DNA from 3 places in the Nitratireductor aquibiodomus genome. Region 2 is predicted to be linked to each of the others. Evidence: predicted binding sites of a transcription regulator. Region 2 holds the regulator's gene; each other region holds the start of a gene.
The links. The regulator LexA, encoded in region 2, represses DNA repair genes until DNA is damaged. The targets are predictions, from matches to a motif close to TGTTCNNNNTGTGTTCNG.
Positions count from the first base shown of each region.

Region 1 (2,272 bases), 340 kb from region 2:
AAACAGAACGCGGCGCGGGCACCCGCGCAAGCGCCGCGTTGAATGCGCTGTCGTCGAATTCGGGCGCTGCCGCGGCGGAGGCAATCGCAAGCCCGGAGGCGGCCACGCCCTCGCGCACGGCCTCGTGAAGGGGCAGGCCGCGCATCAGCGCGGCGATGGTTGCGCCGGTCAGTGCATCGCCGGCGCCGGTCACATCCATCACCGTCTCTACAAGCGGGGGCTCGATATGCCAGTGGCTTTCGCCGTCAAAGACAGTCACGGCCCTGCTGCCTTCGGTGATGACACCCGCGCGCAGGCCAAGACCGCGAAGCGAGCCCACCGCCTGCCGGACCGGGGCACCGGTTTCAAGCCCGGCAAGGCCGCGCGCCTCGCGTGCATTCAGAAAGAGCGCAGCCAGATCGGCGAAGTGCGGTACGAGCCGCCCGGCCTTTGCCGGCGAAACGGCGATGGCATAGAGCGGTGCGGTGCCGCGAATTGCGGCAAGCTGTGCCACCGCCTCTGCCGGCATGTTGGCGTCGCATAGTATGGCGGTCGCGCGGCTCGCGGCCTCCCGCGCTTTCGAGCGGCGCATCTGTCTGGCGAAAGCCATGTCATAGAGCGTCATGTCCGCCAGACCCGTTATGAGCTCGCCGTCATGATCGAGGATCGCTGTGTAGCTCGGCGTCGCGCGGTCGAGAAATGTCGCCGAGAGATCCTCGAACCCGGCTTCTTCAACGGCTCTTGCCACGGTATCGCCCGCCGCGTCCCCGCCACGCAGGGAAAGGAGCGACACGGCCACACCGCGCCGGCCCGCCATGCGCGCGGCATTGAATATGCCTCCGCCGACATCTTCGCGCATGCGTCCCGGGTTGGAGGTGGCGGGGATATGCGGCGCGTCGAGACGCCCGCGTCGGTCTATGTGAGCGCCGCCGACGGCGAGCAGACGGGGTGGGTCGGTCAGGTTCATCGGGCCACTTTCCGAATCGCCCGGTGCGAGAAAGTCCGTCGGCTCTCCCGCCGGGCATAAGGCGCGCGCATGGGGGCGATGATTGTGATCTCAGGTGTACAAAAATAGAATAAATTACATTTATATAGCTTTTTCAATGCTCTAATGCCTATTGCAAAAATAGAACAAAAGGGGTACAGATGGCTATCGCGGATTTGGCGGAACCGCCTCCATTGACCTCGAAGGGGTGTTGTATCATGGCTCAGAATTCATTGCGGCTTGTAGAGGATAATTCGGTGGACAAAACCAAGGCTCTGGATGCGGCGCTATCGCAGATCGAACGTGCCTTCGGCAAGGGATCGATCATGCGGCTCGGCGCCAATGATCAGGTGGTCGAGATCGAGACCATCTCCACCGGGTCGCTGGGCCTCGATATTGCCCTGGGCGTCGGCGGACTGCCGCGTGGCCGCATCATCGAGATTTACGGTCCGGAAAGCTCCGGTAAGACGACGCTGGCGCTCCACACGGTCGCCGAAGCGCAGAAGAAGGGCGGCATTTGCGGCTTCATCGATGCCGAGCATGCGCTCGATCCGGTCTACGCCCGCAAGCTGGGAGTCGATCTGGAAAACCTTCTGATTTCGCAGCCTGACACGGGCGAGCAGGCGCTTGAGATCTGCGACACGCTCGTTCGCTCCGGTGCGCTTGACGTGATCGTGGTCGATTCTGTTGCGGCTCTGACGCCGCGCGCCGAAATCGAAGGTGAGATGGGCGATTCCCTGCCGGGCATGCAGGCCCGCCTGATGAGCCAGGCGCTGCGCAAGCTGACCGCCTCCATCTCCCGGTCGAAGACCATGGTGATCTTCATCAACCAGATTCGCATGAAGATCGGTGTCATGTTCGGCTCGCCGGAGACGACCACGGGCGGCAATGCGCTCAAATTCTACTCTTCTGTCCGTCTTGATATTCGCCGCATCGGCTCCGTCAAGGATCGTGATGAGGTGGTCGGAAATCAGACCCGTATCAAGGTGGTGAAGAACAAGATGGCCCCGCCCTTCAAGCAGGTTGAGTTCGACATCATGTATGGCGAGGGCGTCTCCAAGACGGGTGAACTGATCGATCTCGGCGTGAAGGCCGGCATTGTCGAAAAGTCAGGTGCCTGGTTCTCCTACAATTCGCAGCGCCTGGGGCAGGGACGTGAGAACGCCAAGCAGTTCCTGCATGACAATCCCGAGGCAGCGCAGGAGATCGAACTGGCCCTGCGCCAGAATGCAGGCCTGATTGCCGAAAAATTCCTCGATGATACCGGACCGGGTGACCAGGACGGCGGGGACGCTGAGGAGTAGAACC
Region 1 covers NZ_FNSL01000001.1:124,223-126,494, forward strand. Annotated here, with positions in the region: gene BLW55_RS00600 (carbohydrate kinase family protein) at 1-946, opposite strand, end outside; gene recA (recombinase RecA) at 1,183-2,268, shown strand.
Region 1: recA (recombinase RecA) is a predicted target of LexA. The motif match lies at 1,107-1,124, and genes of this name have one in related genera.

Region 2 (2,272 bases):
AATCACCGCCTTTCGCGGCGACCCGGAGACGCTTTTCGCCATGATCAAAGCCTCCGCCGCGCAAGTCGTTCTGACACCGCACGAAGGGGAATTCGGGCGCCTGTTTCCAGGTCTTGAAGATGCGCCGGAGGTCTCGAAAGTGGAGCGGACCCGGGAGGCAGCCATGCGATCAGGTGCAGCAATCGTGCTCAAGGGACCGGATACGGTGGTCGCGGCGCCTGACGGGCGGGCAGCCATCAATGTGAACGCAACGCAGCACCTGGCGACAGCCGGCTCAGGCGATGTCCTGTCCGGGATCATCGCTGGTCTGATGGCACAGACGATGCCGGCGTTTGAAGCGGCCTGCGCGGGTATCTGGCTTCATGCGGAGGCCGGCAGAGTGTTCGGCCGCGGGCTCATCGCAGAAGATCTGCCCGAGATGCTGCCCCAGGTTCTACAGTCTCAGTTCCCCGAACACGTCCGCTGAAAGGTCGAAGCGAGCGGGACGTACCGGCGGGGAGAAACGAACGGGGCGTATCTGGCTGTGGAAGAGAAATGGGCGGGTCTACGCAGACGGCTCGACCCGCCGTCGCCGCGTTGGAAGATTTTGCAGTCAGGTTTTTCCACCTGACCGCAATATACTTCAGTAACGGCGCATCAATCCAACCAGGCGCCCCTGAACCTTGACTCGGTCAGGGCCAAAAATCCGCGTCTCATAGGCCGGGTTGGCAGCTTCAAGGGCAATCGACGCGCCTTTGCGGCGAAAGCGTTTCAGGGTTGCTTCTTCCTGATCCACCAGCGCGACCACGATCTCGCCCGGATTGGCGGTCTGGGTTTCGCGGATGATGACGGTATCACCATCGAAGATGCCTGCCTCGATCATGGAATCGCCCCTGACCTCCAGCGCGTAATGATCGCCGCCGCTCAGCATGTCCGGGGGGACGGCGATGGAATGTGTCTGGTGCTGAATGGCGTCGATGGGAACGCCGGCAGCGATGCGCCCCATCACCGGCACGGAAACGACGCCGGCCAGACCGTCATCATTGCTGGCGGCGGGTTTTGGCTGGGGCGAGGGGGCTTTGCCGAGGCTGCCTTCAATGACGCTGGGCGAGAATTTGCGTGCGCCGGGGTTCAGGCCGGGAGCAATCGAATCAGGGAGGCGCAGAACTTCCAGTGCACGGGCCCGATTGGGAAGCCGGCGAATGAAGCCACGCTCCTCGAGCGCGGTGATCAATCGATGAATGCCGGATTTCGAGGCAAGGTCCAGCGCTTCCTTCATTTCATCGAAGGAGGGCGGGATTCCTGTCTCCTTCAGCCGCTCGTGGATGAACAGGAGAAGTTCGTGCTGCTTGCGGGTCAGCATGGGCGCCACCGAGAATCAGTTAAAAACAAAACCAGAACATACTCTATATGTTCCAGTTGTGTTCCGCAACTCCCGGCATTTGCGCGCGGTTTACCGGGGCTACGGTGCCGCAAACAGCGCCTTGGCGCCGTCGGCGACGAACTGCACGGCGAGCGCGGCCAGTATAACGCCGAGAAGGCGTGTCAGGATCGAGCGTCCTGTCTCGCCGAGGAAGCGGTCGACGCGCTCGGCAAGCGTGAAGACGGCGTAGGTGATGACGATCGTTGTCGCCAGGATTGCCAGCAGTGCGGCACTTCCGGCCAGTCCGCCGAAGGAACCCGAAAGCAGAACGGTGGCCGAAATCGCGCCGGGGCCGGCTATCAGGGGGATCGCCAGCGGAAAGGCGGCGATGTTTCGGATCATGTCGCGGGTGATGGCGCGCTCGGCGCTTTTCTCATGGCGCTCCTGGCGGCGCTCGAAGATCATTTCGAAGGCGATGAAGAAGAGCAGCAGGCCGCCCGCCACGCGGAAAGCGGGCAGTGTGATCCCGAACACGGAAAGTATGGCGCTGCCGGCCACACCGAAGAGAGCGAGGACCGCGAAGCCGATGATCGCCGCCCGAACAGCGACCTGGTTGCGCTCCGACCGGTTCATGCCCACCGTCAGGGCGAGAAAGAGCGGGGCGAGGCCTGGTGGGTCCACGGTCACGAGCAGTGTGACAAAGGCATTGAATACGGTCTCGTAGCCTGGCATGAGGTCCTCCCTTGCACTTGTCTAGCCCAGTGGGGAGGCTTCGGAAAAGACCCGATTGTGTCTCCTGGCGGGCAGTCTGCGGCAATTTGTCAGTGACATCATTCACAGACCTGCCATATGCATCTGAAATCGCGTTGGATTTCCCCGGCTTCAATCGCTGCTCCGATTGGAGAATCAGTGGCGCTTCATATATAAGAA
Region 2 covers NZ_FNSL01000001.1:460,733-463,004, reverse strand. Annotated here, with positions in the region: gene BLW55_RS02185 (NAD(P)H-hydrate dehydratase) at 1-466, shown strand, start outside; gene lexA (transcriptional repressor LexA) at 623-1,342, opposite strand; gene BLW55_RS02175 (MarC family protein) at 1,442-2,074, opposite strand.

Region 3 (2,272 bases), 450 kb from region 2:
GGGTGATCTTCGGCTGATCCTGCATGAGTTCACTCCCGTTCGCTGGTTGGTTCCCGCCGAGCTTCAAGGTAGGGCCCACGTGGAAAAGGTCCATTCACAGCCGCGTGAGCGCGCGGTAGTCCTTCCACCTCCGGCGGGGACTTCCTATATCTTGCGCAAGCAAAAAAGGAGCGATGCCCATGTGGTCTATCGGAGAACTGTCGAAGCGCGTGGGCGTGAAGGTGCCAACAATCCGGTACTACGAAGAGACGGGTCTGATTGAGCCGCCCGAACGCTCGTCCGGCAACCAGCGTCGCTATGGCAGGCAGGCCATGGAGCGCCTCGCCTTCATCCGTCATGCGCGCGACCTGGGGCTCGGCATCGACGCCATCCGTTCACTGATCGAACTGAGCGGCCACCCCGAAAAACCGTGCGAGGCAGCCGACAGCATTGCGCGCGAACATCTCATAGAAGTGCGCGAACGCATCGCGCGCCTGCAAAGGCTCGAGCACGAACTGCAGCGCATTGTCGATAGCTGCGACAGCGGCGCGGTCTGCGACTGCCACGTTCTGCGGGCACTCGCAGACCATTCGCTGTGCGAAAGCGAGCACTGATCCTTTCAGGCCCCGCTTTTCTCGATAAAGCGAAGCCTGTTGCTGAACGGATCGATCACGCCGAGTTCCAGTCCCCATTCCTGCTTTTCAAGACCCGGACGATTGTACTTGTAGTCCCGTCCATGCAACTCCGCATGAAGCGCCCTGATCCCGGTCATGAACACCACGGCATTGCCACCCGGCGTCGCATCTCCGGAATGTTCACTCAGATGCAGGCTGAGTTCGCCGCGCGAAACCTGCATGTATAGGGGCATATCCGGGCCGAACCGGTGCTCCCAGTCGACCCTGAAGCCGAGAAAATCGAGATAAAAAGCCCGTGCCTTCGCTTCGTCGAATATGCGCAGGATCGGTATGGCCGGCTGGAGAACAATCTCTTCCACACCCGGCTCGGTCATCTTCGCAGCCAGAATATTCCAGGTATCGAAGCCGAACTGGCGGGCAACGATCTCCAGCGCTTCGCTGTGCGAAATCGAAACGCCCTTTGCGGAAAGCGAGGCGCGCATGGCTTTTGCCATGGTTTTCGCGTCGGAGAATTCAAGCATGGTTCAGGGTCCTTCATCGAGGCGCGTAACAATCAGTGTCCGCATTGCCGATGTCATCGCCGTCGGTGAAAGGAACCATGGAGACAATCAGAACGCATTCGCCATACCCCTCGGGGCGCGGACTGCCGGCTGCGTTCAGCCATGAACAGATTGGCTCCAGCCATGCGAAACGTCAACAGCGTTCCGCAACGTTCCTTTGCCGGTTCACCTCCCCTTGGTTCATGGGCCACAAACCGGTACAAATAGAAAACATCCTTGGGCTTTGCCCCCCGAATCACCATATGCAGGTCCGATGTCCGGCTTCCCTGACGATATTCCGTTCTTTGATGAGGACGACCCGACCCCGCCTCCACCGGCAGCGCAGAAGCCTTCGGGCATTGCAGCGCGCGCCATGGCCGCGCGCTCGGGCGGTCCCGACACACGCTATCTCGATGCACTTAATCCCGAGCAGCGCCTCGCGGTGGAAACCACCGAGGGCCCGGTTCTGGTGCTCGCTGGCGCCGGCACGGGCAAGACACGGGTTCTCACGACCCGCATCGCGCATATTCTGGCCTCTGGCCGCGCCTATCCCTCGCAGATCCTCGCCGTTACCTTCACCAACAAGGCCGCCCGCGAGATGAAGCTGCGCATCGGCACGCTGGTCGGCGAGGCCATCGAGGGCATGCCGTGGCTCGGCACCTTCCACTCCATCGGCGTCAAGATCCTGCGCAAACATGCGGAACTTGCGGGCCTGAAAAGCTCCTTCACCATTCTCGACACCGACGACCAGATCCGCCTCCTGAAACAGATCATCCAGGCCGAGGGGCTGGACGACAAGCGCTGGCCGCCGCGCCAGTTCGCCCAGATGATCGACGGCTGGAAGAACAAGGGGCTCGCCCCGAAGGAGATCCCCGAGGGGGATGCGCGTGCCTTCGCCAATGGCAAGGGCCGCGAGCTTTACACCGCCTATCAGGAGCGTCTGAAGACACTTAACGCCGTCGATTTCGGCGATCTCCTGTGCCATCCGATCCGCATTCTGCGCGACAATCCGGATGTGCTTGCCGAGTATCACCGCAGGTTCCGCTACATTCTCGTCGACGAGTATCAGGACACCAACACAGCGCAATATATGTGGCTGAGGCTTCTCGCCCAGCGCCC
Region 3 covers NZ_FNSL01000001.1:909,526-911,797, forward strand. Annotated here, with positions in the region: gene BLW55_RS04315 (dienelactone hydrolase family protein) at 1-25, opposite strand, end outside; gene BLW55_RS04320 (MerR family transcriptional regulator) at 180-593, shown strand; gene BLW55_RS04325 (glyoxalase superfamily protein) at 599-1,135, opposite strand; gene BLW55_RS04330 (ATP-dependent helicase) at 1,428-2,272, shown strand, end outside.
Region 3: BLW55_RS04330 (ATP-dependent helicase) is a predicted target of LexA. The motif match lies at 1,370-1,387, and genes of this name have one in related genera.